One region of the Paraclostridium sordellii genome, then DNA from elsewhere that is predicted to be linked to it. Evidence: riboswitches for the same ligand, from Rfam matches in the RefSeq annotation. Region 1 holds a riboswitch; each other region holds the start of a gene.
The links. A riboswitch is a leader RNA that binds a small molecule or an ion and turns the genes downstream of it on or off. The one in region 1 is predicted to bind cyclic di-GMP.
Positions count from the first base shown of each region.

Region 2: linked by a shared signal. The riboswitch ahead of ATCC9714_RS17015 (hypothetical protein) and the one ahead of ureA (urease subunit gamma) in region 1 are both predicted to bind cyclic di-GMP.
Region 3: linked by a shared signal. The riboswitch ahead of ATCC9714_RS00555 (type II secretion system protein) and the one ahead of ureA (urease subunit gamma) in region 1 are both predicted to bind cyclic di-GMP.

Region 1 is NZ_LN679998.1:1,651,180-1,661,784, forward strand. Features, by position in the region: gene ATCC9714_RS07975 (PadR family transcriptional regulator) at 70-786, shown strand; gene ATCC9714_RS07980 (ABC transporter ATP-binding protein) at 871-1,617, shown strand; gene ATCC9714_RS07985 (ABC transporter permease) at 1,629-2,375, shown strand; gene ATCC9714_RS07990 (ABC transporter permease) at 2,375-3,391, shown strand; gene ATCC9714_RS07995 (PucR family transcriptional regulator) at 3,512-5,134, shown strand; gene ATCC9714_RS08000 (amidohydrolase) at 5,371-6,540, shown strand; gene ATCC9714_RS08005 (MFS transporter) at 6,567-7,859, shown strand; gene ATCC9714_RS08010 (sialidase family protein) at 8,110-9,324, shown strand; cyclic di-GMP riboswitch class I at 9,397-9,480, shown strand; gene ureA (urease subunit gamma) at 9,777-10,079, shown strand; gene ureB (urease subunit beta) at 10,100-10,459, shown strand; gene ureC (urease subunit alpha) at 10,486-10,605, shown strand, end outside.
Region 2 is NZ_LN679999.1:50,797-61,401, forward strand. Features, by position in the region: gene mobP2 (MobP2 family relaxase) at 1-1,091, shown strand, start outside; gene ATCC9714_RS16980 (hypothetical protein) at 1,126-1,368, shown strand; gene ATCC9714_RS16985 (LPD25 domain-containing protein) at 1,485-3,593, shown strand; gene ATCC9714_RS16990 (KAP family P-loop NTPase fold protein) at 4,565-5,947, shown strand; gene ATCC9714_RS16995 (hypothetical protein) at 6,569-6,898, opposite strand; gene ATCC9714_RS17000 (DUF6897 domain-containing protein) at 7,042-7,254, opposite strand; gene ATCC9714_RS17005 (hypothetical protein) at 7,655-7,903, shown strand; gene ATCC9714_RS17010 (hypothetical protein) at 7,905-8,165, opposite strand; gene ATCC9714_RS17015 (hypothetical protein) at 8,185-8,835, opposite strand; cyclic di-GMP riboswitch class I at 8,849-8,934, opposite strand; gene ATCC9714_RS17020 (hypothetical protein) at 9,309-9,452, opposite strand; gene ATCC9714_RS17025 (hypothetical protein) at 9,550-10,176, opposite strand; gene ATCC9714_RS17030 (zinc ribbon domain-containing protein) at 10,213-10,407, opposite strand.
Region 3 is NZ_LN679998.1:89,690-100,294, forward strand. Features, by position in the region: gene ATCC9714_RS00510 (M20/M25/M40 family metallo-hydrolase) at 1-274, shown strand, start outside; gene ATCC9714_RS00515 (cation diffusion facilitator family transporter) at 465-1,361, shown strand; gene ATCC9714_RS00520 (hypothetical protein) at 1,471-2,265, shown strand; gene murC (UDP-N-acetylmuramate--L-alanine ligase) at 2,294-3,649, opposite strand; gene purR (pur operon repressor) at 3,872-4,756, shown strand; gene spoVG (septation regulator SpoVG) at 4,926-5,204, shown strand; gene glmU (bifunctional UDP-N-acetylglucosamine diphosphorylase/glucosamine-1-phosphate N-acetyltransferase GlmU) at 5,413-6,780, shown strand; gene ATCC9714_RS00545 (ribose-phosphate diphosphokinase) at 6,879-7,832, shown strand; gene ATCC9714_RS17660 (type IV pilin protein) at 7,938-8,516, shown strand; cyclic di-GMP riboswitch class II at 8,585-8,668, shown strand; gene ATCC9714_RS00555 (type II secretion system protein) at 8,714-9,205, shown strand; gene ATCC9714_RS00560 (GspE/PulE family protein) at 9,307-10,605, shown strand, end outside.

The DNA of each region.
Region 1 (10,605 bases):
ACTATATACAACATTGTGCATATAATTATCTTAATAAGAAATATTTAACTATAAACTAAGGAGAATATTATGGTAAAACTAATTATTTTATATTACTTAAATATAAAATCAACTCATGGCTATGAAATACAAAAATTCATTCAAGCTACAGGACTAGATGTTTGGGCAAAAGTTAAATCAGGTTCAATATACTACGCCTTAAGCAAGATGGAGAAAAATGGAGAAGTAGAACTATACAAAGAAGAAACTATTGGATCTAAAGTTAGAAAAATATATAAAATAACTGAAAAAGGAAAGCTTGAGCTTAAAAATACTATAGTACAAGAACTAGATAAACCACTTATGCCAATAGGTACAGATAAGTTCATAATACCAATAACATTTAATAGACTGGATAAAAATGAAGCTATAGAGATAATAAATAAGCACATAAAAAATCTTGAAGAAACCTTAGAGTATTGGGAATACTGGAAAGATATAAAAATAAATGAATCAACCTTACAGGTTGAAAAGATAGCATTTGAAATGACTGTAAATGGAATTAAAGATTCTATAAGATGGCATAAAGCTATAATAGATGAGTATGATGAGTATGTAAAATACAGCCAAAATCAAGAAATAATGATTAAAAATATTGATTTTGGAGAAGTTCAAGAGCCTAAAAATAATGAGATTAAAACTGATAAAAAAAGAATTGAAGAGCTTAGAGAAATAATTTTAAACAATCCAGAAAAGTCAAAAGAAGCTCTTGAAGAATTGATGAATTTAATGAGTCAAGGCAAATAAAATGTAGTTGTAAACTACATTTTTATTTAAAGCATATATACAATGTTGTATATGAAATATTTAATATAAAGTGGAGGGTATATTATGGGTGCAATTTTAGAAATAAACTCACTTAGAAAAACTTTTGGAGAGAGAACAGTAGTAAATGGATTAAGTTTTAAAGTTAATGAGGGGGAGATTTTAGGATTTTTAGGTCCTAATGGAGCAGGTAAAAGTACAACTATAAATATGATTACAACTATATTAAATTTTGATGAAGGAAAGGTATTATTTGAAGGAAGAGAAGTAAATTCAGATGATAATGATTTCAAAAAATTATTAGGGTATGTTCCTCAAGATATAGCTTTATTTAATGATTTAACTGCTTATGAAAATGTTAAGTTTTTTGGATCTCTTTATGGATTAAAGGGAAGTTATTTAAATAATAGAGTGAATGAAACTTTAGAGTTGGTAGGTTTATATGATAGAAAAAATGATTATCCAGATTCATTTTCAGGAGGTATGAAAAGAAGGATTAATATAGCATGTTCAATAGTTCATAAACCTAAAATTTTGATAATGGATGAACCAACAGTAGGCATAGACCCCCAATCAAGAAATAATATCTTGGAAGTAGCAAAGAATTTAAGAGATGAAGGAACTACAATAATATATACATCCCATTATATGGAAGAAGTAGAAGCTATATGTACTAGACTTATTGTTTTAGACAATGGAAATATAATAGAATCTGGATATAAAGATGAAATTAAGACAAAGTATCGTAGCAAAGGATTAAACAATTTAGAAGAAATATTTTTATATATTACAGGAAAAGAATTGAGAGATTAGGAGGGGATATTATGAATGAATTTAAAGTATTACTTAGACTAGGTATGAAAAAAAGAATAAAGGACTCCTTTTTAATAGGCTATGGAATTACTTTTCCATTAATGTTAATTATTATATTAGGGTACATGTCAACTAACTATTATTCTAAGGAAGGTGGAATAACATCATATTACTACTACTCAATGGTAACTATTCCTTTTTGCACTTTTTTATCTTCAATAACTCTTATATATGTTGCTAGAGAAGAAAGCTTAAATAAGTGTGGAGAAAGATTTATTATAGCTCCTATTAGTAAAACTTCTATAGTTTTATCAAAAATAATTCCAGCAACAATTGCTATATCTGTATATAATCTAATTTTACTTTTAGTATGTAACTTAATATTTAAAGTGGATTATAGAGGAAGGTTTCTAGAGATATATGTACTTATAATAAGTTTAGGTTTTATGTCATCAGCCTTTGGAACTTTTATTGGACTTTGTAGTAAAGATTTTATGTCTATAAAAAACATTGTAAGTACACCTATTTTAATAATGGCTGTTCTTGGGGGAAGCTTTTTTCCTATAGGTTCACTTGGAAATGTTTTTGAAATGATAAGTTATATATCACCACTTACATGGGTAAATAGGGGGATTTTTATGATGTTAAATGACAATATAATAAATGTTTATATGATTTCTTTATTTATAATACTTGGTTTAGGTATGTTATTTACAATAGTATCCATAAAAGCTTTTAAAAAGGAGGCATTTATATAATGATATCATTACTAGTAGCTAAGAATGAGTTTATAAGAAGTTTAAAAAATAAAAAGAAATTAGTTTTAACCTTCTTATTACCCTTATTATCCATAATTGTGGCTATAGGAATTAACAATATGATGAAGCCATCTATTAATATTGGAGTAATAGAAAATCAATATGTTAATAAAGAAGCTAAGTTAAAAATGAACGTTGTAGATAGAGTAAATTTAAGTAGGGCAAATAAAAATACCATTAATACAGATATGATTTTAGCTAAATACTTAGGGGTAGTCGAGTTTAAAAAAGGTAATGATTTTAAGGTATACTGCCTAGATACAAATATGAAAATAGAGATTGAAAAAGCTGTATCTGAAGTTATTAATAGTGGTAATGTTGATAAAACTAAAGGACTATTAAATATTTTAGATGAAGGAAGTTTGAGTGCATCTCAAAGAGGGAGTGGGTTTATATTTATTACTTTAATTATAACTTGTACTATGTCAGCTTCAATTATGTTAAAAGATAAGGAAGATAAAATATTACTTAGATATTTAACAACACCTAATAAGTTATCTGGATATATATTAGGTAATTACATTTATAATCTTATAAATACTATTATTCAAATTTTAGTATCCTCAGTATTTATATATATATTAAAAATAGATATGGGAATAACTATAAGTCAATTTATTGTTTTAGGGATTGTAACAGCTATTATAGCTTCTAGTGTATCTATATTATTTACAGTAATATCAAATAGTGAGTTACAAGCAAGTTTATTAGCTTCATCAATAGCTTTAGTAATGGCACTTTTTGGGGGAGCTTTTTTACCAATAGAAAAAATGCCTAATATATTGAAACTTATAAGTAATATTTCTCCTATAAAATGGATTATAGGACTTACTTCCTCTATGGAAAAAGGTATTGTTTATGGAAATAATTTGGCTGTAATAATTCTTATTATAATACTTTCTAGTGTTATAGTATTTATATCTAGTAAAGTGGGTGAAAAGAAATTGAAATATTAACTTATATAAATTTACACAAAATACTACTATAATTTTATAGTAGTATTTTAAATTTTAAGAAAATTATCTTAATTTGGTATATAATAAAGACATATTTAAATTTCTAAGGTTGGTGTGAGGATGGGTATATCAGTTAAAGAAATGCTTGATGCAGAGTTTTTTAAAGAATACAAAATTTTAGCAGGCAAAGATGGTTTAAACAATCAAATTCAAGGGGTAACTATACTTGACTCAGAAGACGGATTTCATTGGTCAAGAGAGAAAGAGTTCGTAATTAGTTCAGGATATATTTTCATAAAAAATCCAAATCTATTTGAAGAATATATTAACTCTAAATACTTCAAAGGAACAGCCTGCTTTGGAATTAAAGTAGGAAGGTTTTTAAAAGAAATACCTGAAAATATTATTGAACAATTTAACAAACACAAAATACCTTTAATAGATATTCCATACAAAGATTCGTGGATGGATATAATGAATGCCTTAAATGTTACAGTAATGAATAAAAATATAAATCGATTTAATATTAAAGAAATAAATTCTAATAAGTCTTTAGATTTATCCTATCAAGTTAGAAAAATTAATAAAATTTTAAATGCTGTTGAATATGAAATGAATTTTTCTGCAATGCTTTATGATTTATCAAATAATAAAGCTTATTATAGTTCAAATAAATTTAAAGAAGTATCTAAGGATTTAAATATAGAAGACTTTTGGAAACCTTCCTTTGATTATAGTAAAGAGATTTTATGCAAAGATATAAAAATGTCGAGATATAGGTTCTATGATAGCAAATATGAAGCTCCATTTAGTTGGATAACAGTCCCTATAACTATAGATAACAAAATTAAAGCATATTTTGTTGTTATTGAGGCTACAGGTCTTATTGACTATTTTGACCAATTTTCTTTAAGAATAGGATTTTTATTAATACAAGAATTATATGAACAAATTTTTGTTAAGCAACTTATGGAAGATAGTCAATTTAAAAAATTCATAGAAAATATTTTAAATGATAATCTAAAAGACAAAGACAGTATAATAAATATAGCTAATGATCTAAATATTAGTATAAATGATAAATTTCACACTATCGTAATGAATCAAACCAATGAGAAAGTTATCTTGTCAGGATTAAGAGAGACTTTAAAAAATTGTACAAGAAATGCTTTTGGATTTGAAGATTATAAAATATCATTCATAGAAGATAATAGTTGTTTATTTTTAATTAAAGAAAATAGTAGATTTTCAGAAAAACAAAATATTAAGCTTATAAAAGAGAAGTTATCTAATTTAAAGAAGCGCTTAGAATTAGACATAGATAATCTAGAACTAAGTTTTGGTATATCAGATATTCCAGACTTTATTTATGAAACAAAGAAAAGTTATCAAAGAGCAGAGAAAGCTATTAGTATCGGAAAACTTTTATATCCTAAAGAAGAGTTTTGTTCTTATTCAAACTTAGGAGCTTTTGCTTGGATGGATATAAAAGATGATGAAGTTAATATTATGCTAAGAGATATAAGCGTTTTATTAGAGGATGAGAAGTATAAAGAATATATACATACACTAAAAGTGTATTTAGAATGTAAGATGAACTTTAGTCTTACAGCTAAAAATTTATATGTACATATAAATACTGTTCGAAAAAGAATAGAGGATATTACTTATTTACTAAAGATAGATTTAGAAGATCCTATGAATAGGTTGAAATTAGAAATTTTACTAAAGTTATTTTACTAGACAAGAAAATAAATAAATTATTATAAGATATTCGTAATAAATACGGATATCTTATTTTTTTATAAATATAATGAATATAGCATGAAAAAAATTTCTTAATCATTATAGAAAAGTGAAAATTTATTCATTTATATAATATTTGTCAAATATAAGGAAAGTATTTGCGTTGATGTAGGTTTTATTTAGCTGATAATATTAATTTAAGGAAAATGATAATAAATTAAAGGGGTGTTTAAATGTCTAAAATATTAAATAAAGCTAAAGATATTGAAGGATATGTAATTAATTTAAGACGAGAATTTCATAAGTATCCTGAATTAAGTGGAAGAGAATTTAAAACTCAAGAAATGGTTATTAAAGAGCTTGAAAATATAGGAATACCTTATAAAAAAGTAGGAAATACATCAGTGGTAGCTATATTAAATGGAAAAAAAGAAGGTAAAACTATAGCTTTAAGAGCAGATATGGATGCACTTCCTATAATAGAAGAATCAGGTGTTGAATTTTCATCAAAAACACATGGATTAATGCATGCTTGTGGTCATGATGCCCACACTGCAATGCTTCTTGGAGCAGCAAAAGTACTTTCTAAAATGAAAGATGAGATAAATGGAAATATTAAATTCTTTTTCCAAGAAGGAGAAGAAACTTTTACAGGAGCAAAAGAAATCATAAAAGATGGAGGAATGGATGGAGTAGATGCTTGCTTTGGACTACATTGTATGCCTGATCTTGAAACTGGATATGTAAATATTGATTCAGGATATAAAATGGCAGGGTGTGATACTATTTATGTAAAATTTGAAGGAATATCAGGTCATGGATCTTCTCCACACCTTGCAAAAGACACTATTTATCCTGCTTGTACTTTTGTTTCAGGATTACAAGCAATAGCAACTAAAAATATTGATCCACAAGAGCCCGTAGTTCTTACAGTAGGAAGGTTTATAGGAGGAACTAAGGCTAATATAATTCCTAAGTACACAAACCTTGATATATCAATGAGATACTTTAACCCTAAAGTAAGAGCAATTGTCCACCAAAGTATAAAAAGACATGCAAAAGCAATTGCAGAAGCTTATGAAATTAATGTTGATGTAAATATAGAAGAAAGTGCAATAAGTCTTTATAATGATGAAGAATTATCTATAATTGCAAAAAATTCAGCAAAAAAAATACTAGGTGAAGGAAAAACTGTATCAGGACCTAAACTAATGGGATCAGAAGATTTCCCTTATTACTTGAAATATGCAAAAGGAGTATATGCATACCTTGGCTATAATAATAAGGAAAAAGATAGTATTTATTATCCACATCATGAGAAGTTCAAAATAGATGAAGAATGTCTTAAGTATGGAGTAGCACTACATGTTCAATTTGCTTTAGATTTTTTAAATGAAAACTAAAAATAATTTTACAAGGGGATAATTTAATGGGATTAAAAAGTGTTGGAGTTAAAGACAATGACATTAAGAAGATAGAAAGATATAGGTGGATAGTTTGGTTAATATTAGCATCTGTATATATATTTGTAACGTTTCATCGTATGGGTGTTGGCGTTGTTAAAAATGATTTACAAAATGAATTTAAAATTGGATCACTAGAATATGCAAATATAGGTTCAATGTATTTTTACGCATATTTTATCATGCAGATACCATCAGGAATACTTGCTGATAAACTAGGTCCTAAAAAAACAGTATCAATGTTTTCTATATTGGCTGCAATAGGTTCTATAACTTTTGGTATGGCACCTAGTATAAATGTTGCTTATATAGGTCGTTTTATGGTAGGGATTGGAGTATCTGTTGTATTTATATGTTTGGTAAAAATACAATCACGTTGGTTTTATTCAAAAAACTTTGCACTAATGGTTGGATTATCTGGAGTAGTTGCAAACTTAGGATCAATGTTAGCACAAACTCCGCTAGCCCTAGTCTCAGCAAAATTTGGATGGAGAAATACTTTTATTTTTATGGGATTAGCAATGGTATTTTTCACAGTCTTGACGCTTATATTTGTTAAAGATGATCCAAAAGATATGGGACTTCCAGGAATGGATGAACTTGAGAATAGACCGATAGATGCATCTAATATAAAAGTTATGCCAGCATTAAAATCAATATTATCAAACAAAAGAACTTGGGTTATATCTATTGCATATTTTGGATTATCTACAGCCTATACTGTATTTATGGGTACATATGGAGTTTCATTCTTAATAGAAAAGTACAGTTTAACAAATGTACAATCAGCAAATTATGTTATAGTGACTATAGCAGGGGCACTTATAAGTTCTTTAGTACTTGGGCAAATCTCAGATTATTTTAAAAGTAGAAAATTGCCATTAACTATTGCGGGGACTTTAACTTTATTATGCTGGATAGTACTTATATACGTTGGAGTACCTATTAACATGCTTGTTCCATTTTTATTTATATTTGGATTTGTTTCATCAGCATTTACTATGTGTTGGACAATGGGAAATGAGGTAAATGATAGAAGACTTTCAGGTATGGCTACAGGAGTTGTAAACTGTGTAGGATTTTTAGGAGCCGCTGTTATCCCAGTTATTATGGGTAAGGTTTTAGATAGTTATAAAGATACCCCATTAGTTGGTTATGAAAAGGCATATTTTGTTTTAATTATGATAATAGCAATAAGTGTTGTTGCTTCGTTTTTCACAAAAGAAACAAGTGCACAAAATATATATGATGTAAAATAAAAATATATTTTATATATATATTCTAGTATATTCCTTGATATTAAGATACAAAAAGATATTGACATAATTTATGTTAATATCTTTTTTTTATAAATAAATATATTTATCTAAAGTAATTAATTAAATTAACAGAGAAATTATAAAAAATATAAATATAAACCAGTGATTATGACAAAAAAATAAAAATTATTATGCTAAAATTAACTAAAATTAATATATAAAGAATAGTTTAAATTAAAGGGGGAGAGCTATGAAAAAATTTATTAAAATTTTGAAAGTATTAAGTATGGCAATTGTTTTGTCAGCATGTAATATCAATGGTGTCTTTGCAAGTAATTTAAACACAACTAATGAACCTCAAAAAACAACTGTATTTAATAAAAATGACAATACGTGGAATGCACAGTATTTTAGAATACCTAGTCTTCAGACTTTGGCAGATGGTACTATGCTAGCATTTTCAGATATTCGTTATAATGGAGCAGCAGATCATGCATACATAGATATTGGAGCTGCTAAAAGCACTGATAATGGACAAACATGGGAATATAAAACAGTAATGGAAAATGATCGTATTGATTCAACTTTTTCTCGTGTAATGGATTCAACAACTGTTGTTACAGACACAGGAAGAATAATATTAATTGCAGGATCATGGAATAAAAATGGAAATTGGGCAAGTAGTACAACTTCTTTAAGAAGTGACTGGTCTGTTCAAATGGTTTATTCTGATGATAATGGAGAAACATGGTCTGATAAAGTTGATTTAACTACAAATAAAGCAAGAATAAAAAATCAACCAAGTAACACTATTGGATGGTTAGGCGGTGTTGGAAGTGGTATTGTAATGTCTGATGGTACAATAGTAATGCCAATACAAATTGCATTAAGAGAAAACAATGCTAACAACTATTATTCATCAGTTATATATTCAAAGGATAATGGAGAAACATGGACAATGGGAAATAAAGTTCCTGATCCAAAAACTTCTGAAAATATGGTAATTGAATTGGATGGAGCTTTAATTATGAGTTCTAGAAATGATGGAAAGAATTATAGAGCATCATATATATCTTATGATTTAGGATCTACTTGGGAAGTATACGATCCTTTACATAATAAAATATCTACTGGTAATGGGTCTGGATGCCAAGGTTCATTTATCAAAGTTACTGCAAAAGATGGACATAGATTAGGATTTATTTCAGCACCAAAAAATACAAAAGGTGGATATGTTAGAGATAACATAACTGTTTATATGGTTGACTTTGATGATTTATCTAAAGGTGTTAGAGAACTATGTATCCCATACCCTGAAGATGGAAATTCAAGTGGTGGTGGATACTCTTGTTTATCCTTCAATAATGGAAAATTAAGTATACTTTATGAAGCTAATGGAAATATAGAATATAAAGATTTAACAGATTATTATTTATCTCTTGAGAATAATAAAAAATTAAAATAAAAAAATTAAGGAAAACATTGACAAAAAAAGTAGAAAAAATAAAATTATAGTACTATAATAGTAATATAATTAAAAATAAATATGCAAACCTAGAGAAATCTAGCTACGCAAAGCTAAAGGGGCTAAGGTCAAAGACTATGCCAGCCAGTTGCCAAAGAGTTAAAACTTTTTGTTTTTATATCTGATACATATAAATTTTATATGTATATTTAGGTGTATTTACGCTACTCTCTTTGGAGTAGCTTTTTTAATATAAAAGTAAATAAGTAAATCTAATAACTTAAAGTTAAAGGATTGAATATATAAATTAATTCACCTTTAATTGTCAAATACTTAACAATTTTATTTTATAAATACCTAAATATAATATTATTTTTTATATATGCTCAGATATGCTTAAGCTACTCTCTTTGGAGTAGCTTTTATTATTAATAATAAAGGAGGATAATAAAGTGCGAATTACACAAAGAGAAATTGAAAAACTTATGTTACATTACGCAGGAGAACTAGCAGGCAAAAGAAAGCAAAGGGGACTTAAACTTAATTATATAGAATCAGTAGCTTATATAAGCTCAGAGTTACTAGAATTAGCTAGAGATGGAAAATCTGTTACTGAGCTAATGAACCTAGGCACAAAGCTTCTTACAAAAGAAGATGTAATGGAAGGTGTAAGTGAAATGATACACGAAGTTCAAATCGAAGCTACATTTCCAGATGGAACTAAATTAGTAACAGTACATAATCCTATAAAATAAGGTTTAAGGGGAGATAAAATATGATACCAGGAGAAATCATTACGAAAGATAGAGAAATTATTTTAAATGAAGGTAAAAAAATATTAACTATTAAAGTTGAAAATGCTGGAGATAGACCAATTCAAGTAGGTTCCCATTTTCATTTTTTCGAAGTAAATAAACTGTTAAAATTTAATAGGAAAAGTTCATTTGGAATGAGATTAAACATACCTTCAGGAACATCAATTAGATTTGAACCAGGAGAAAGAAAAGAAGTCGATTTAGTTGAATTAGGTGGAAACAAAAAAGCATTTGGATTTAATGGATTAACAGAAGGACAAGTCAATGATGATAATCTAAAAAAAGCCTTAGAATTCGAAAGTTTTAAATATTTCTTATAATTAATTTAAACAAGGAGGAGAAATAAATGTCTTATAAAATGTCTGGTAAAAAATATGCAAGTATGTTTGGGCCTACAACTGGAGATAAAATCAGACTTGCTGATACAGATTTAATTATAGAAGTTGAGAAAGACTATACTGTTTAT
Region 2 (10,605 bases), on a different contig from region 1:
TCAAATCATATATTGATTATATTAATAGAGATGATGCAATTAGAAATGGAGCTTACCAACAATATTCATTATATAATGAATACATGGGGAATCCAGAAAAGACAACTGGAATTTTTACAAATGATAGCAACTGTCTTACTCAATCCGAAAAAGATTTAGTTAAGGAAAAGTTCTCTTTAGCACAAGAAAAGAAAAGTATAATGTGGCAAGAAGTATATAGTTTTGATAATGAATGGCTTAAAAAACAAGGGCTATATGATCCTAAAACAAAGTTTTTAGATGAAGATAAAATTAAAAATGCAATAAGAAAGTCAATAGAGTTTTCACTAGAAAAAAGTGGAATGAAAGAAACTGCATTATGGAGCGGAGCTATTCATTACAATACTGATAATATACATATTCATGTTGCCATTTGTGAACCTAACCCAACTAAAAAAAGAGGTAAGAGGACTCAAAAAACGCTTGATACTATGAAAAGTAAATTTATAAATCATTTACTAGATTTTGATGAAGAGTACAAGGAAATAAATAAAGTTTTAAGAGAAAATTTAGTTAAATCAAGTAAGGACTTTGATATTTCTAAAGATGCTACAATGAAAAAATTAATGAATGAAGTTGTAAATAATTTACCTCACGATAGTAGGCATTGGCATTATAATTATAACACTATGAATGATGCTAAAGTTCCTCTTAATAAGCTAATAAAATACTATATAGATACATATAAAAAGGATGAATATATGGATTTAATTAACAAGTTAGATAAGCAAGAAAAGGAACTTGAAGAGGTATATGGAGTAGGTAAAAGAAAGAAGTTTAAAGACTATAAGCAAAATAAAATAGATGAATTATATACTAGAATGGGGAATGCCTTTTTATCTGATTTAAAGGTTCAATTGAAACAGGAAAAGAGAAATCAATTAAAAAAACAAAGATTATCTAATGATAATTTCTATAAAAAGCAAAATCAAATTTATATGACTAAAAAGACTTTATACCATATAAAAAGGTCTTTAGGTGATGAATTTGATAATGTAAAAAACCAATCATATTATCAATCTTTACAAAATGAGATTGAATATAATAGATAAAAACAAACTTAACTTTGAAAGGAGATTTATTTTTATGTACGCTGATGTTAATGAAGAAAATGAAAGAATGGTTGATGATTTTTTCAACTCAAAGAAACCAAAAGCTTATATTATTGATTTAAATGTTGAAGAGGATTATTTAGTAATTGAAGATATGAATACAAAAGAAAGATTAGAAGTTGATAGAGGATTAGGTATGTCAGAAGTATTTTCTTTACATGATTTACCCGTATATACCTGTTATGACAAAGAAAAGAAAATAACTGTTAATCCTTAATTTTTAAGTATTAAAAAACTAAATATTTTAATTAGATAATAAAAATAGAGATAAGACTATTAAATAGTTTTATCTCTATTTTTTTATACATTTTTATATAGAAAGGTGATAAAAAGATGAAGATAAATACTGAATTAATTAAAAAGACTTTAAATGATTATAAAAAGGATATTTTAGATATTTGTACTTCTGATAATATAACTATTGATACTCTTTCTACTAAAATAGAAAGTATAAAAGATAATGTAAATACATTTTCTACATTAAGTTTATTTATAGATGATCCTACATTTGTAAAAGAAACTACGGCATTAAGTTTAATTAGTGAACGACTTATAGAGAATCAATTCGACTTCTTTGAAAACAAAGATTTCAAATCAAGTTTAAGCGACTCTTTATGTAATATGGGAATAGATTTAAATACAGATCCTACTCCCAGTAACGACAATTTAAATAATTATATCGTTGATAATGATATTAATAAAGAAATTCAAAATACAGTTGATAATAATTCAAATCCTGTTGAAAGTGAAATAAATTTAAATAATAAAAATGAAGTAAAAGATAAAAAAGAACTCTCTAAATCATTAAATGATTTAACTCCAAAAGAGAAAGTTGACCTATTGGTTGAAACTGCAAATGATACAATTTCTTCATACTTTCAAAGTCCCGAAGATATGAAAAAATACTTGGATTTTATGTCTAAATTCTACAAATACTCTCCTAGAAATATTGCATTAATAGAAAATCAATTTATGGTAGCTAAAGCCGTAGGCTCTTTTAAATTTTGGAAGGATAATGGATTTACTGTGAATAAAGGAGAAAAAGGTATTAAAATTTTAGTCCCTACCAAAGTAAAATATATCATATTAGATGATGAAAATATAAAACAACTAAAATATGCTACAAAAGAAGAAAAAGAGAAGGTTAAAAAAGGAATATTGCAAACTATAGAAAAGCAATATTACAAAACGGGATATGTATTTGAAATCTCTCAAACTAATGCTACTGAAAAAGATTTACCGAAACTTTTCCCTAATAAATGGTTAGATGGAGAAGTTAAAGACTATGATAAGATGTATAAAGCTATGGAGAAAATAGCTGATACAATAGGTGTTAAAATTATTGAACCTATAGAAGAAATGGGAGTTGCTAAAGGATATAGTTTGCCAGAAACTAAGGAAGTTGCATTAAACCCTCGTAATAGCCAACTTCAAAACGTTAAAACTTTATTACATGAATTAGCTCATGCAAAGTTGCACAATATTGAAACTAGAAATAATTACTCTAAGCAAGAAAGAGAATATCAAGCAGAAATGATTGCATATACTACTTGTTCCTATTTTGATATAGATACATCTGATTATTCTTTTGATTATATTTATAATTGGACAAAAAATATGGATTTTGATGAAAGTATTAAAATAATAGAAGAAGTTAAAAAAACTTCTACAGAGTATATACAGATAATAGAAGATTATTTAAATGATGAACCTTCTATGGATATGAGTTCTAATGATGATGAAAAAGAAAAAGAGAAAAATATTACTGAAAATATTGATATTAACGAAGTTGAAAATCATAAAAGCAAAGATAATTTGCTTTTAAATATTGATAATATTTATGTAAAATTTACATCTAGTAAGTCAAATACAATAGAAAAAGACGATATTTATGACTTTGATACTGCAAATGAGCTTGTTCGTGTACTAAATGAAAAATATTCATACTTAAAAACTCCTATGCAAACAAATTTTGAACTTCATATTGATGAAAACTGTTCAAACCCATTTTATTCAGGAAGTATTGAATTAGGCAACGAAAATGAATATGATTTAAAATCAAACTTAGATAGAATAACTAATAAGGATACTATTTATGTGAAATTTTTATGGTCTGAAAATATTAATATACAAGAAAACTCTATATTTGAATTTAATAAGGCAAATGAATTACTTGAGATTTTAACTAAACTCCATCTTGCAGAGAAGATACCTGGCTATGATAAAACTAAGTTTGAGTTACACTTTAATAAAGAGTGTACTGATAAATTTTATACTGGACGATTTGACATAGGAGATGGGGAATACAATAATCTAAAAGAATACCTTTATGATAATTCATGCAACTCAACTAAAGAAATATTATCTGAAAGATTAGGAATAAAGGATAAAAAGAAAAATCAAAGTATAAACAAAGATATTGATATGGATTTTGAGTTATAAATTTAGTTGAATTTTACACTTAAACTTAAGTATATTTATTATAAATAGATTTTCTTCTTAACTTATATTTAATCGATTTTACCCTTTAAAAAGCAGATTTTATAAATCTGCTTTTTTTTATTGAGTAAACAACCTAAACAAGTTTATAATTAAATTACATCATAAATTTTTAATTGTATGGTTATTATCGATCTCATACAATTTTCTTCTAAATTATTGGTTCTTAATAAAAAAGGAAAAGTATTTACTTTTCCTTTTTTATTTAACTTAATCTAAGGTTTTGATATATTATATATAGGCACTTTTTAACTCATGTTTAAACTGTTTTAGTATAAATAAAAGAGTAGTTAACAATTAAGTTAACTACTCTTTTACTTATACTAGAATATTGTATATATAACCTAAACATATGTATAATTTTATATGAGTTCAATATTTATATCATACTATATTAATCTCATAAGATATTTTTAGAGTATCTTTTAGGTTGTTTCGACATTTTGATAAAAAGGCAGTTAACTTAGTTGTTAACTGCCTTTTTATTTGAATAATTTGAAAATTATAATTAAACAATATATAATATAAATTGTAATTTATTTAACAAAATACCTTTTTATTAAATAGCTGAGAGAGGTCTCGGCTATTTTTATTGTTGAATAATATATTTAAACTTTGATACAATTAATGTGATTTCTTTATATCTTAATGGATACATATTTATATCTAATAAAAGTAGTCAGGAAAGGTCTTGACTGCTTTTATTATTATTAATAACTTTATAAGTAGTTGATATTATTTATTTGGCCCATTCGGTGAAATTTTTATTATAGTATATATTCTATTTGTAATAACTATATAATATTGGCTATAAAAGCATTAAAAAATATCTAAATAGTTAAAATTTGGCTAATACATGAAATTTAATATATAATAAATTAAATATAATGAATAATCTAAGGGGGTATATTAATATGAATAGTCAAAGTTTAAATTCATTCACTAATGATTTATTTAACAGAAAAATTATTGCTGAAAATTTAATTAAGATAATAGAATCTCAAGATAAACCAATGGTTATTTCTTTAGATTCTGATTGGGGAACAGGTAAAACAACATTTGTAACAATGTGGAAAAACTTATTAGATAATGATGTTAACTATAGTTCAAAATTTAATACTCTTTATTTTAATGCATGGGAGCATGATTATATAAAAGATCCTTTACTTGCAATTTTTTCAGAAATAGAATCCCAAATAAAAGAATCTGATTCAAAACTTAAGCAACAACTAGATAATGTTAAAAATAAAATTAAGCCATTTACTAAATTAGCAACTACAACAGGAATAAAAATGTTAACTGCTGGGGCATTAAATTTAGATAATGTAAATTTTGGTGATTATAACGAATCTCAATTAATTGATTTAGCTGGTAAACTTGGTGATTTAGCTATAAAAGAAATATCAGCAAGTAAGAAGGTTAGATCCGAGTTAAAAAAAGAAATGGTCGAATATCAAAATGCTACTGAAAAAAAAATTATTTTCTTTATTGATGAATTAGATAGATGCCGACCTAGCTTTGCAATAGAGCTACTAGAAGTCATTAAACATCTATTTGACATAGATAATTTTGTTTTTGTAATATCTATTGATAAGGAACAGTTATCCCATTCTGTATCAACTATATATGGCCATAATATGGATACTGTTGGATATTTAAGAAGATTCTTTGACTTAGATTATAAATTACCTAAAGTAGATATTAAAAAATATATTGATATTAAAAGTTCAACTGCTTTTGATGGATATTATAATGTAGATTGCTTGAAAGTTTTTATAAAAGAGCTATTTGCATCCGAGAAATTTTCACTACGTGATATAGAAAAAGCTTTTTATTACATAGAATTACTACTTCCATTAATTAAGCCATTTAACAATAATACTACTTATAAAAATACATATATTGCAGTAATAAGTTATCTCTATGCAACTCTTATAACTACTAAAATTAAAAAACCTATTGTCTATAAAAAAATAATATATGCTGATTATAACTTAGATAATATGTTAATAAATTTCAAGACACCTGATTTTAGCAATTATGGAGATTATATTGGTGAATGGCATCATGAACCACTTCAACGTTTAATTAACCCTCTTTTGGAAATGTATTTGGATTTAAACTTAAAAGTAAGTTCAATAGAAAATATCTATAATTTCTCATCAGAAGATTTTATGATTGGACTTAAAAATGAAGACGGTTCTTTTATATATGATTCTAAGTTTGATTTGTTAAATCTATTCAAAGGAAAAGATTACACTATACATGATAAGTTAGAGTTTATTGAGGGATTCTAAACAATAAAATAGAGGGGGATACTCTCCATTTTATTGTTTAGATTCATCTTTTAAGGATTTTACTTCATCTACTGTCAATCCAGTTTTTTAAGCTATTATTTCTATAGATAATATGTCTATTAAACAAAAAATTTATTAACAAAGCATATAAAATAAATGCTATTGTATCAATTTTTATTTTTTACTTTATCAAAATTTTAAATTTAACATTCTACAGATAGTAACTATCACTTAAATTTCAGTTTAAGGACATTCTTACTAGACATCTTTAAACAAATTTTTAGGGAATAGTTATATATAATAAAATCATTAATCTAACTTTAATTTAGGAGAAATCTATGAAATCTAAAAAAATATATAAATATTTACTATATCTCATAATTTTGATCTATGGATTAAAAGCTATTTATAATATATATTCTAAAAATCACTTAGAAATGGTACAGAATATAGGTCTTGTTTTTGTATTTTATTGCATTTTAAAAGTAGCTCAGAATAAAAATTATTAAGTTGGTAACAATTCTTAAAAATTCACTTTAGAGTATAATTACATATTTTAAATAAAGTTAATGCCCTTAAAATATATATAACTGGATTTCAAGGGCATTTTTACTATATGTCTTAAAATTTAGGAGATTTGAAAATAAGCTTATACACATACACGAATATAGTTAATATTGCAATTATATTTGTGATCCACGATATACTCTCTATTATTGAGAAATATATAGATAATATACAAATTAATCCTTGTATAATAACTATAAATCCTATAGTTATATTTATTTTAAAGTTAAAATTAATATAACTATCTTTATCTTTAATTTTATCTATATTGACCATATTATTTTTAATTAATCTTATATCTCGAGTTCTTTTTAACTTTAATGATGAATGAATAAGAAATGCACCTATTACAATAAGAAATATTCCCAAAATAAAGTCAACCATGATACTATTCCTCCTATGTTTTTATGAATTAATTATATCAAAAGTTAACTTGAATAATCCATTTATTTCGATTCTAATGGTATTAATTTTATTTAAAATATATAACTAGTTCCTAAACTAAAATTTAAGTGATAGTTATAGAATTAATCTAAAACAAATGATTTTTTCTTACCATTTTTATTTTTAGGATATTCACGAATACGTATTATATAGTCAATATTTACAATTTCAAAATTCGTACCATTACTTATTGAAATTCCTCCATTTGTAACATCTGTAATAACTCCGTTAAATGTTCCATTTATAGTATAAATTAGACACTCTTTATTGATGAATGATTTAATTAATTCTATCATCTTACTCTTCTCCTTAGCATTAAGTTTTTTTGAAACTATATGTTGTATAAATACTTTTTTTTGCTTATGTTGTGAAATCAATATAATAAAAATAGGTAAAAAACAACATAACCAAATTATAGGACTCAATATAATCAGCTCCTTTAATAATATATTAAAAATAATATCATAATTTAGGTATTTAAAGTAATGCGTATTTAAATTGGAATAAAAAAAGCCGTTAAAATCAATTTATTTGGATTTTAACGGCTTTAGGTAAAACCTCCTTTTAGATACAGGTACTACGTACCCTATAATATAAGCTCCTTTCGGATTACTTTCGTTCAACTTCACAACTAATATTTAATACCTATCACTTGCATTTGATTATAATATAAATAGAATTAGGGGATATCTAATTTTGGATAAAAATAAAAAATTAAATAATATTGATGAAAAAATAAAAAAGTTAAAGGCTCAAAAACAAGCAATACTTGCAAAAGAAAAAGAACGTAAAGCTCGAACTATACGTTTAATTGAAATAGGTGCTATTTTTTACAGTATGGGAATTGATACAGTTTATTTAACAAATGAATTTAAAAATCACTTTTCTAATTCCGAAAAATCAAAATCATGGTTAGAAAAATTCATAGAAAAAAATAAGGCTTAATTTAAGCCTTATTTTTATATCTTTCATATAAAATATATAATACAACAATAAGTAATATAATAAAGTAATTGTAAGTAACTTTATCTAATCCGTTAAAATATATTATAATAAATAAATTCAAACTTATTAAAATAACTGAAAAACAAATTTTTGTTTTTGTTAATAATTGTTTATTTTTTGAAACAACTGGCAAAATCATAATTGTTGAAATATAAACTATAAGATGAAAAATTAATTCATTATTATCCATTACATGCTTCATCTATATATTCCTTTCGAGATTAATATCTTTTACCCCTATCAGTAAATGCTTTAATGTATTTACCATCTCCATAAAATGTTGTTACTCTCTCATAGTGATTATACCTACCATCTGAACCATATCTTATTTTATACTTTATTGTAAGTTTATCATACTTACCTGCCACTGCTGCAGCAACCACAGCTATACCCCCAACAGGAGTCCATCCTGCCTTTAATGCAATTAAACCTGCTATAGTAGCGGTAGCTAGTCCACCTGTTTTTATATACATTGTATTATATTGCCATTTTCCCCAACGAATTGCAGCTCTACTACTATTAATTTCAAAATCTTTTTCTAAACTATTATCATTACTTTTGTAATTTTCACTACTATCAACCGATATCTTTTTTCCATCTAGGTATATTTCATTATTTATATCTGTTAATGTATTTAGAACCTTTCCATCTAATGATTTAATTGTTATTGTAGTTTTATTACCATCTACAACTTTATCATATATAGCTCCTAGACTTTCATCAGTATAAGACTCTACTGATTTTTTGTTTGTATAATATGTACTAATGTTGTTGGTTTGTGCAGATACATAAGTTGTTAATAATGGCGACCCTACACTAACTCCAATTAAAGCTATCGCTATACTTTTAGTTGCTCTTTTTTTAAAACTCATTTTAATTTCCCCCTTTGGTAACTGGCTAGCAATATAGTTCCCTACTTAGCCCCTATAGTTTTCCGTCATCTAATTTCTTAGAGTTTGGCTTTTTCAAATTATTAATTAAATTATAACAAGAAAACATTTTCAATAAAAGTCTTTAATTGTCAGAATTTTTATGCTATTCTATAAATAGCGGTGTTGTTTAAATTTTAACATAAGAAAATATAACTTCACCTTAAATTTCCGTTTATGGTGTAGTTATATTCAAAAAAGAATGAAAGCATTGGAATTACTTTATTCCTTTGCTTTCACTCTTTTTTTATTTTTATGTTTTTTATGAAACTTTATTTTATTAATTTTTATAAATTCTATATATTTTAAGCATTATCCTATTTTTACTTTATTTCTATCTGTATTATTTATATTTATTTTGCATTTTTATTTGCTTTTTTAATTTTAAAACTAAAGTAGATTTAAATGTTTTACTTCTATTTTTTTATAGCATTTCTTCCTAATAAAATTAACCCTAAAATACACAGTCCTACTAAATATTTTTTTGAAAGTATGTAAAACAACATCATAAATATCATAAATGGCATTAAAAATTTTAATGCATTGTTTATTTGTTCCAAATTTAATCACCTCTATAAAATCCATTAAATAAAAAATGTGTTTTATAATACATAGTTTTAACTTTCTAGTAAAATTACATTGGTATATGTATAGTATTTATACTAATTTTTTTAATTTTCTCATCCACCAATTTTTATTAAAAGTTACATGTCCATTTGGAGTTATAACTATATAATCATCACTAAAGTCTAACACAGTTGGAACTCCTGTATAAACTACATCTACATGTAACTTAAATGGTTTAGATTTTCTTTTTATTTTATTCTCTATACTCATGATACATTCATGAACCTGAGTACTTTCTATAAGTTCATAAAACTCAAGAGCATTTTTACCTCCTGCAGGCATATTCCACCATTTCAGAAATATAGGGTATGATTCTATACAATATTCCCTTAACTCTCTATAATCCAACTCTTTAAAACTATCTATATCATACATAAGTTCTACTAAGATATTATTTAATTCTACTTCTGCAAACTTAACTTTTTTAGATTTCATTTTTAAAATATCACTAAACCAGTTTTTCCATTGAATTCTTAAATTATCTATATTATGGTTAGGTGATATTTTTCTTACATCAGTTGGCCATCGTTCATTTTCTTTATCAAAATTTTCAATACCAATTAGATCATACATACAACCCACAAAAACAATAAAGTTTAATAATTCATCAGTAACAACAATAATTGACCATGAATCAATATCATCTAAAGACATCAAAGAAAACCACTCCTTTATCACATATTTATAAAAATCTTACATATCAAGCCAAGTGGAACTTCCTGAATATATAAACTCTGTATGGTTACATTTAGGACAAACATAAATTTTGAATATTAAATGTTCTTCTACATCAAAAATTGCTTTAAAAAAACCTCTATTAGCATCTTGCGAATCAAATCTATACTCTTTCAAAAATTTCAATTCTGCATTACATCTTAAACATTCCATATCTTAATTTCCCCCTTTGTTGTACAAATATATTCTTTATTATTTTTTCAATCAAATAATTCATTAAGTTAATTACTCAAACTAATTTTTTGCTCTTTGTTCTATTATAAATTAGTTTAAGAAGATAAAAAATAGATTTAGATTCAATTTATTTTAAAGTTCAAATGAAAAATACTTAACAACATAAAAATATTTTAT
Region 3 (10,605 bases), 1.6 Mb from region 1:
AACTAAAGTAACTAGAGCTTATGCACCATTTAAAATAGCTGATGATGCTGATATAGTTGAACTTGCAAAAAAAGCATTCTCTAACTTAGGAATAAACGGATATACTGCTTCTACAGGTGGAGGAAGTGATACTAACGTATTAAACGGAAACGGATTAAAAGCTGTTAACTTAGGTATAGGAATGAAAAATGCTCATACATTAGAAGAATATATAGCAATAGAAGATATAGTAAATTCTTCAAGAGCTGTTTTAGAAATAATTAAAGAAGCATAATCAAATGAATATATGATATAATGAAATAAATCGCCCAACAAATGTTGGGTGATTTTTCATTTTTACAATAAATGATAATTAGTATTGAATTAAAATTATAATTTATTGCACTTAATACTTACTATAAGTTTAAAGGTGAATAAAAATGGATACTTAAATAAATGATATAAATAATAAGGAGGTAAGATCAGTGGAAACAAGGTATGATGAAGCAAATAAGGTAACCATAAGATCTATAATATGGAATGTAGTACTAACATTTATAAAAATATTTGCAGGAGTTATAGGAAGATCAAATGCAATGGTAGCAGATGGTCTACATTCTGCATCAGATATAATAAGTTCAATAGGTGTTTTAATCGGAAATAAAATAGCAAATGCTCCGAATGATAAAGAACATAACTATGGCCATGAAAAGGCTGAAACTTTGGTATCATTTTTACTATCAATTTTATTAATAGTAGTTTCTTTAAAAATTGGATTTGATGCTTTAAAATCACTTTTCAATTTGGATAGAGTCCAAGTTCCTACAATACTACCTTTAGTAGTATCTATAATATCTATAGCAATAAAGGAATATCAATATAGAATAACTATAAAAGTAGCAAACAAAATAAATTCACCATCATTAAAAGCTGATGCATGGCATCATAGATCAGATGCATTATCATCAATTGCAGCTTTCATAGGTATAGGTGGAGCAATATTAGGTTTTAAAGCTTTAGATCCAATAGCTTCTATAGTTGTTGCGTTATTTGTAGCAAAAGTAGGATTAGACATATTAAAAGATTCAGCAAATGAGTTAATGGATTATTCTATAGATGAAGACCAAGAAAAACAAATAATAAGAATAGCACAAAATACACCAGGAGTAATCAATTTAGGAGAAATTAGAACTAGAAAACATGGAGCAACAGCATATGTTGACTTAACAATATGTGTGAATAAAGATTTAAGTGTGTATGAGGGTCATGAAATAGCTACAAAACTTGAAAAACATATAATAAAAGATATGCAATTTGTAAAAGGAATAACAGTCCATGTTGAACCTTGTGTAAATTGCCCATATAATTCTTGTAAAAAATAACAAATTAATCATAATTTGTTAAAACAGCACTATGATTCAATCGTAGTGCTTTTTAGTTTATAGAATTTATAGTATAATTAAATCGTTAATTATATACGGGGGGACTTTTATGGCAAAAAAAAGAAAAGTTAAAAAAAGTATGTTAATTCTTTTAGGAATTTTAGCGTTTTTCATAGTATATGTAGGTACTTACATACACTTCGCTAAGAAGCAACAGAGTGAACAACCTGTTAAGGTAGAAAATCAAAACTCAAAAGATGATACTAAACCACTATTAAATCAACTAAAATCTAATGATACAGTATATATATCAGATAAAAACTTGCAGGATGTAAGAATAGATCAAGAATACTGGGAGCAAATAAGATTTTTCTCGACAAAATTTAAAGAGGTTAGAAAACCTAGTAGTTATGAAAGTAAATATGAAGGATATTTAGATAATGGAATAAGATTTTCTACAGATTTGGATTATTTTAGAATATATACAGTAAGTAAAGAAGAATTTTATAAAATACCTGTATCAGAGAAAAAGGCATTTGATAAATTATTGCAAGAAAGTATATATACATCTATAGACTCTGTTAAAAAATATAAGACATGGGATAGTGTGGAGCTAATATGTGGAGATAAAGTGAAAAAGCCTTGGAGATGGCATTATGATGATTTAGCATATAAAATCTCAGTTAAAAGATTAGTAGGAAGAATTCAACCAGAAAAGAGTAAAGAGAGAAGTAAATATAATTTTACTGTTAAAATTCATGGAGATGGATATTCTATAGTACTTGAAACTATGGGAAAAGATTATGTAAAAATAACTTCAGATAAAGCAACTGCATACTATGAAGTACACGGTGGCTTATATGAATATTTAAAAAATGATATATTTGATCTTGATGGAGAATAAAAAAACTAGGTTTTTAAACCTAGTTTTTTTATTTCATTTCTAGAAGCATTTCACCAATTTTATATACTGTACCAGCACCTGCTGTTATTACTAAATCATCTTCAGTAATATTTTCAGCTAAGTATTTAGCTATATCTTCGAATTCGCTTAAGTAAATTACATCAACATTATTTTGATATAATTTATCAACTAAATCTTTCGAATGTATGTCACCTGGGTCTTTTTCACGAGCTGCATAGATATCTGTTATTATAACTTTATCAGCTGCATAAAAAGCATCAGAGAATTCATCTAGTAATGATTTAGTTCTTGTATAAGTATGAGGTTGGAATATACACCATAATTTATTTTTCTTTATTTTCTTTGCAGCAGACAATGTTGCTTTTAGTTCTGTTGGATGGTGAGCGTAGTCATCAACAACTAAAGCATTATTATACTTACCTTTAATTTCAAATCTTCTACCTACTCCACCATATAAAGAAATATTTTTTCTTATAGTTTCTAATTCAACACCAGAAACTAAAGCAGCTAATATTGCTCCTGTAGCATTATAAATATTGTGTATTCCAGGGACAGCAAGTTTAAATTCACCTAAATCTATTCCATTGTAGTTTATACTGAATATACCGTGTCCTTCATCGTTAAACTTAACATCTTTAATTAAAGCGTTATTACCTTCTTTTTGACCGTATTTAATAACAGTGGCCTTTATTTCATGTAATATATCTTTAGTATTTTCATCGTCTCCGTTTATTATAAAGTAGCCGTCATAAGGCAGTAATTTTCCGAATTTATTAAAAGACGCTTTTATTTCGTCTATACCTGAGAAATAGTCTAGATGATCTTCTTCTATATTTAAAACGATTGATATTTTCGGATTAAAGTTTAAGAAACTATCTACATATTCACAAGCTTCTGTTATGAAGTTTTGAGATTTACCTATTTTAACGTTACCACCTATTATACTTAAATTACCACCAACTAATATTGTTGGATCAAGGTCTGCATATTCAAAGATAGCTGATAACATTGATGTTGTAGATGTTTTTCCATGAGTACCTGAAACTGCTACAGAATTTTGATATTCTCTCATTATCTGACCTAAAAATGCAGCTCTATTCATAGTTAATTTATTTTTTTCTCTAGCGGCAACTAATTCTTCGTTATCTGATTTAACTGCAGCAGTATAAACTACCATATCTATATCATCAGTTATATGTTCTTTTTTATGACCGATATATATAGTTGCGCCTTGATTACGAAGTCCATCTAATAAATGAGAATCAGAAGAATCTGAACCAAAAACGTTATAACCTTTATTTAAACATATTTTGGCTAATGCACTCATGCTTATACCGCCAACACCTATAAAGAATATGTTCATAGTGAAACCACCTTTCTGCTAATTTAAAAGTTCTACAATAAGAACTATATTTATGCTATAATAGTATAATGTTTAATATTTTAAGCAAACTAAAATTAAAAAATATTCGTATACATTAATATATTAAATTTCAAATAAAACATAACAAATATTATATCATAACGAAAAAAAATATGCATTAATAAGTTTAAATACATAGGGTTCAAGGTTAGGAGGTATTTTATGAAGTTTAAAAGAACGGAGCGTATAGGTGCGATAGTTAAAATACTATCAGATAATCCTAATAAAATATTTACATTAAGCTATTTCACATCTAAGTTCAACTCAGCTAAATCTACAATAAGTGAAGATTTAATAGTTGTAAAAAATGTATTTGAAAAGCTAGAATTAGGTCAAGTAATAACCATATCGGGAGCTGCAGGTGGAGTTAAGTATATACCTAAAACATCTAAATCAGAAAATGAAGAGTTTTTATTAAATTTATGCGAAGAAATCAAGGATCCATCTAGAATTCTTTCAGGAGGATTTTTATACTTAATAGATTTAATATATGATCCAAGAGTTGCATCTAAAATAGGTAAAATATTTGCATCAAATATAGATTATTCAGAAGCTGATTATGTTGTTACTATGGAAACTAAAGGTATACCTATGGCACTTATGACAGCTAAGGCTATGAATTTACCTCTAGTAATAATAAGAAAAGATACAAAAGTATCTGAAGGACCGACACTTAGTATGACATATGTAAGTGGTAATAATTCAAAAGTAGAAAGCATGAGTTTACCTAGAAAAGCGGTCAAGCCAGGAAGTAAAGTTATATTAATTGATGACTTTATGAGAGGCGGGGGGACTATAAAAGGAATGATGCAACTTATGAATGAGTTTGGTGCTGAAGTTATAGGTAAGGGAGTATTTATATCTACAGCTAAACCAACTGAAAAAATGGTTAAGGACTACATATCTTTAATAAAAATAGATGTAATTAATAACGAGGTTGTAAATGTAGAACCGAACCTTCAAACTTTTAAAGAGGAATATTGGGCAACGGATATTAAGGATTTAATCGAAGATGAGACAAAGGAAATCGACAATTTAGAAAAATAAGACAGATTTAGAGGGTAAATTTCTATCAAATAAAAAAAATATAAAAAAATAATGAAAAATTTCTAAAATAATAGAGGAAATTTAAGAACTTGATAGAATTAATATAATATAAAAGATTTAAGAACTTTTTAATTAACTTTGTCAAAACTAAAAGGGGGATATTAGGAAAATGAAAATAACTGACGTTAGGGTGAGAAAATTAACTGATGAGGGGAAAATGAAATGTATAGTTTCATTAACTTTCAATAATTTATTTGTTGTACATGATATAAAGGTTATAGAAGGTCATAATGGATTATTCATAGCTATGCCAAGCAGAAAAATAGGAGAAGGTAATTTTAGAGATATAGCACATCCTATAAATGCTGAAATGAGACAAATGTTAGAAGATGAAGTTTTAAAAGCTTACCACGAGGCAGTATCTCAATTAGAAGTAGCTGCTGAATAGAAAAAACACAGTTAAAAATACAATATATTTTATAGTATATTTCTTAAAGAGCCGAATCTTAGGCTCTTTTTTATTTGAATAATATGTACTTTTTTATACAAAAATGGTATATTAGTTATTAGAATTAAGTAATTGTATACAAAATAAAGCAAATACATATTATATATAGATTGATTAATAATCAAAAAACTTGAAATGGAGTGGGTTTATGAATTTTAAGGCTATAATCCTTGCAGCAGGTAAAGGAACAAGAATGAAATCTAGCTTACCAAAAGTAGTGCATAAAGTATGTGGTAAGGAAATGGTTAACCACGTTATAAATGTATCTAAAGATTCAGGAGTAAGTGAAATAGTTGCAATTTTAGGTCATGGAAGTGAAGTTGTTAAATATGTATTACCAGAAGAAACTAAAATAGCTATGCAAACTGAACAATTAGGGACAGGTCATGCTGTTATGATGGCTGATAAATACATAACAGAAAATGACACTATTGTAGTATTATGTGGGGATACACCGTTAGTAAATTCAGATACATTAGAAAATTTATTTAAATATCACTTAGATAATGGGTATCATGCTACAGTTTTGACTACAAAAGTTGAAAATCCAACAGGATATGGAAGAATAATAAGAGATAATAATCAAGATTTACTAAAGATAGTTGAACAAAAAGATGCGAATGAAGAAGAAAAATTAGTAAATGAAATAAACTCAGGAATATATTGTTTTAATGGGAAGAGTTTAAAAGAAGCGCTTTCTAAGATAGATAATAATAATGCTCAAGGAGAATATTATTTAACAGATACAATAGAAATAATGAGAAATAATTCATTAAAAGTTGGGGCATTTAATGGTGCTACGATAGAAGAACTTATGGGTGTAAACTCAAGAGTAGAACTATCAAAAGCAGAAGAGATAATGAGAAGAAGAATAAACACTATGCATATGATAAATGGTGTTACTATAATAGATATAAACAGTACATATATAGAAGCAGATGTGAAAATAGGTAATGATACTATAGTTTACCCAGGTGCTATGATACAAGGAAATACAGTTATAGGTAAAGAATGTATTATAGGAATGAATTCATGCATATCCAATTCAATAATAGGTGATGCTACAAAAGTAGAGAGTTCAACTATAATGGATAGTAAGGTAGGAGATAATACTACAGTAGGACCTTATGCATATCTAAGACCAAAGAGTAATATAGGAAACAATGTAAAAGTAGGAGACTTCGTAGAAGTTAAAAATGCAACTATAGAAGATAATTCAAAGGCATCTCATTTAGCATACATAGGTGATGCTCATGTAGGTAAGAATGTTAACATCGGATGTGGAACAGTATTTGTGAACTATGATGGAAAAAATAAATTTAAATCAGTAGTAAAAGATGGAGCATTTATAGGATCAAACTCAAATTTAGTTGCACCAGTTACTGTAGAAGAAAATGGATACATTGCAACTGGATCAACGATAACTGATGATGTACCAGCTGGGGCTTTAGCAATAGCTAGAGAAAGACAAGTAGTAAAAGAAGGTTGGGTAGAGAAAAAGAATCTTAAAAAATAATCAATACTTAAATAGACTATAACGTAAATAGATGAAATTTCATCTATTTACGTTAAAAATATAAATATTTTCTTTAACAAATTTTTCGGGAGGTAATTATGAATACTAGCGGAAGCGAAATTAAAATACTTGCAGGAAATGCGTCGAAAGAATTAGCTCAAAAAGTAGCTGATTACATAGGTGTATCAATGGCTAAATGTGAAATTGGAACATTTAGTGATGGAGAGATATCTGTAAATATAAGTGAAACAGTAAGAGGATGCGATGTCTTCGTAATACAATCAACTAATAGCCCAGTAAATGATAACTTAATGGAATTATTAATAATGATAGATGCATTAAGAAGAGCATCTGCAGGTAGAGTAACTGCTGTTATACCTTACTATGGATATGCAAGACAAGACAGAAAGGCTAAGGCTAGAGATCCAATCACAGCTAAATTAGTTGCAAACTTAATAACTGCTGCTGGGGCAGATAGAGTTTTAACAATGGATTTACATGCTGCTCAAATACAAGGATACTTTGATATACCATTAGACCACTTACAAGGTGGAACAATATTAGCAGATTACTTTAATAGTAAGAACATAGAAGATTTAGTAGTAGTTTCACCAGATTTAGGAAGTGTTACAAGATCTAGAAAGTTTGCTAATGATTTAAATGGAGATGTTCCAATAGCAATAATAGACAAGAGAAGACCAAAAGCTAATGTATGTGAAGTTATGAACATAATAGGTGAAGTTGAAGGTAAAAATGTTATATTATTAGATGACATGATAGACACTGCTGGAACAATAGTGAATGCTGCAAATGCCCTTAAAGAATTTGGAGCAAAAGATGTTTATGCATGTTGTACTCATGGAGTTTTATCAGGTCCAGCTATAGAGAGAATAGAGAATTCAGCTATAAGCGAGTTAATAGTACTTGATACTATACAACTTCCTGAAGAAAAGAAGATAGACAAAATAAAGATAAAAACAGTTGCTCCTTTATTTGGAGATGCTATAAAGAAAATATTTGCTAATGAATCAGTAAGTGAATTATTTAATTAATATATGTGCGTAAAAAAGAGACCTTTTAAAAGGTCTCTTTTTGTTTGTATTAACAATATAAAAGTGGTAAAATTAAGTCGAAATTTAGAATAAGGAAGTGGATATATGAAAAAGGGAGATAGTGGATTTACTTTAATTGAGTTATTAGTGGTAATTGCTATTATAGGTATATTAGCAGTAGTAGCTTTACCGGCTTTATTTAAAAATATAAATAAAGCTAAAATAGCTAAAGTAGAATCAAATTATAATGCTATAAAAACTGCTGAATTAAACTATTATGCAGAGAATAACGCATTTGAATCAGATTTAAAAAAGTTAGACATAGAACATTTAGATATAAGTAAAACTCCTATAGGTGGAGACTATAAGATACGTATGAAAAATAACGAAAATAAAATAGTCACAGAATATGGACCTATAAAAGCATATAATGTTCAAAAAGATGGGAAATTGGGTAACTATGTAGATATAGATAAATACGGAGATATATATTTATCTATACAAGGGTTTGAAAACAATAAACTCCATATTAATAATGAGGAGTTTAAAAGCTTAGTTAATAAGTTTGGAAATGAAAATATTTTTATATCATCAAGGCCAAACAGTATAAGTTATCAAACATCAGAAATTCTTATAAGAATAGCCGATAATATACTTCCTAAACCCAATGATATTACTAAATAATTAGAAAATTATAATAAAAATTGAAGTTATTGAAGTGCATAGAAAAATATGTTAATATTTGACTGTTAATGTAAAATAGGGGCGATGAAGTATATTCTTTATATGGGTACTTGGAATATATGGAGCAAGTAGTGCAACCGACTATTCATAAGTTAGATAGCTTTAGCTTAAAAATTATGAAAGAGGAGGATTTTGCTATGAAGAAAAAAAGAAATCAAAAAGGGTTTACTCTAATTGAATTATTAGTAGTAATAGCGATTATAGGAATATTGGCAGTTGTTGCGGTACCAGCATTATTTAAAAATATAAATAAAGCAAAGGTAGCAGATGTAGAGTCTGATTATAATGCATTTAAAAGTGCAGCATTATCTTATTATACTGATAACAACAAAATGCCTGCTAAAAAAGATGAACTTAAATCGTTTATGGATACTGTACCACAAGATTCTGCATTTGGAGGAGCTTATGAGTTAACTAATACTAAGGATGTAGATGGAGATAAAACTAATGATGAATTAGTTTTAACAATAACTGGGGCTAAAATAACTCAAGAACAAATGAAAAAACTAGTTAAAGATATAGGGCAAGATAAAATCTATGTTGATGGAACAGCAATGACAGACTCAAATGCAAAAGCAGTAGATTCTGGAACTATTGACATAGTTTTAATAGATAATACTAACATGTAAAAATAAAAAAGCTATCTCAAAGTATGAGGTAGCTTTTAGTTTATTTCAATTAGAGCGTAAATATTCATGAATAAATTGAGTTAAAAGAAAGGTGAATTAAAATGTCGCAAAAAGTAAGAATTGGAGACAAGTTAGTTGAAAAAGGTTATATATCTAGAGAACAATTAGAAAGAGCATTAAAACTACAAAATGGTACAGGTAAAAGAATAGGGGAAATACTTATAGAACAAGGAATTATAACACCTGAATTGTTGACTAGCGTATTAACAGAGCTTCTTGATATAGAGAATATATCTTTAACTCGATCAAACATAAACCCAGATGTTATCAAATTGATTCCAGAAAATATATGCAGAAGATATAAAATTTTTCCATTTAAAATAGAAAGAAATAAATTGTTAATGGCCATGGCTGATCCTCAAGATAGACAAGCAATGCAAGATGCAAAACGTATATCTGGGTTAGATATAATTCCATACATAGCTACAATGGGGCAAGTAAATCAAGCTATAGAAATATTTTACTCAAATGCAGATTTGGATAAAGCATTAAAAGAGTATTCTGATTCTGGAGTTTTAAAGGAAGAAAGTATATTAGAAGATGATATTAATTCAGCTCCAATAGTTAGGTTGGTACATAATATATTAGAGACGGCAGTTAGAATGAAGGCAAGTGATATACATATTGAAAGAGATGGAGACTTTATGCGAATAAGGTTTAGAATAGACGGTATCTTAAGCGAATATATGAAAATAAATTCAAGACCATATAAAGCCGTAATAAGTCGTGTAAAGATTATGGCAGGACTTAATATATCAGAAAAAAGGCTCCCACAGGATGGAAGGATATTTCTAAATGTAGATAATAGATCTATTGACTATAGAGTTTCAACTATGCCCACAAGCAAAGATGAAAAAGTTGTTATGAGAGTTTTAGATAGAACTACATTTATGGTTAGTAAAGAAAAATTAGGGCTTAATAAAAAAAATATACAAGTTTATGATGAATTGTTGGAAAATCCTTATGGATTGATATTAGTTGTAGGTCCGACAGGTAGCGGGAAAACAACAACTCTTTATGCAATGTTAAATCAGCTAAACAGTATAGAAAAAAATATACTAACTATAGAAGATCCAGTTGAATATGAGCTAGATGGGATTAATCAATCACAAATAAACTATAAGGCAGGACTTGATTTTGCAAATGCCTTAAGAGCATTCTTGCGTCAAGATCCAGATATTATAATGGTAGGAGAAATAAGAGATCTAGATACAGCACAAATTGGGATAAGGGCAGCGCTTACAGGACATTTAGTTTTAAGTACACTACACTCAAACACAGCAGTAAGTGCAATATCAAGACTTTTGGATATGAAAGTTGATAGTTTTTTAATAACTTCA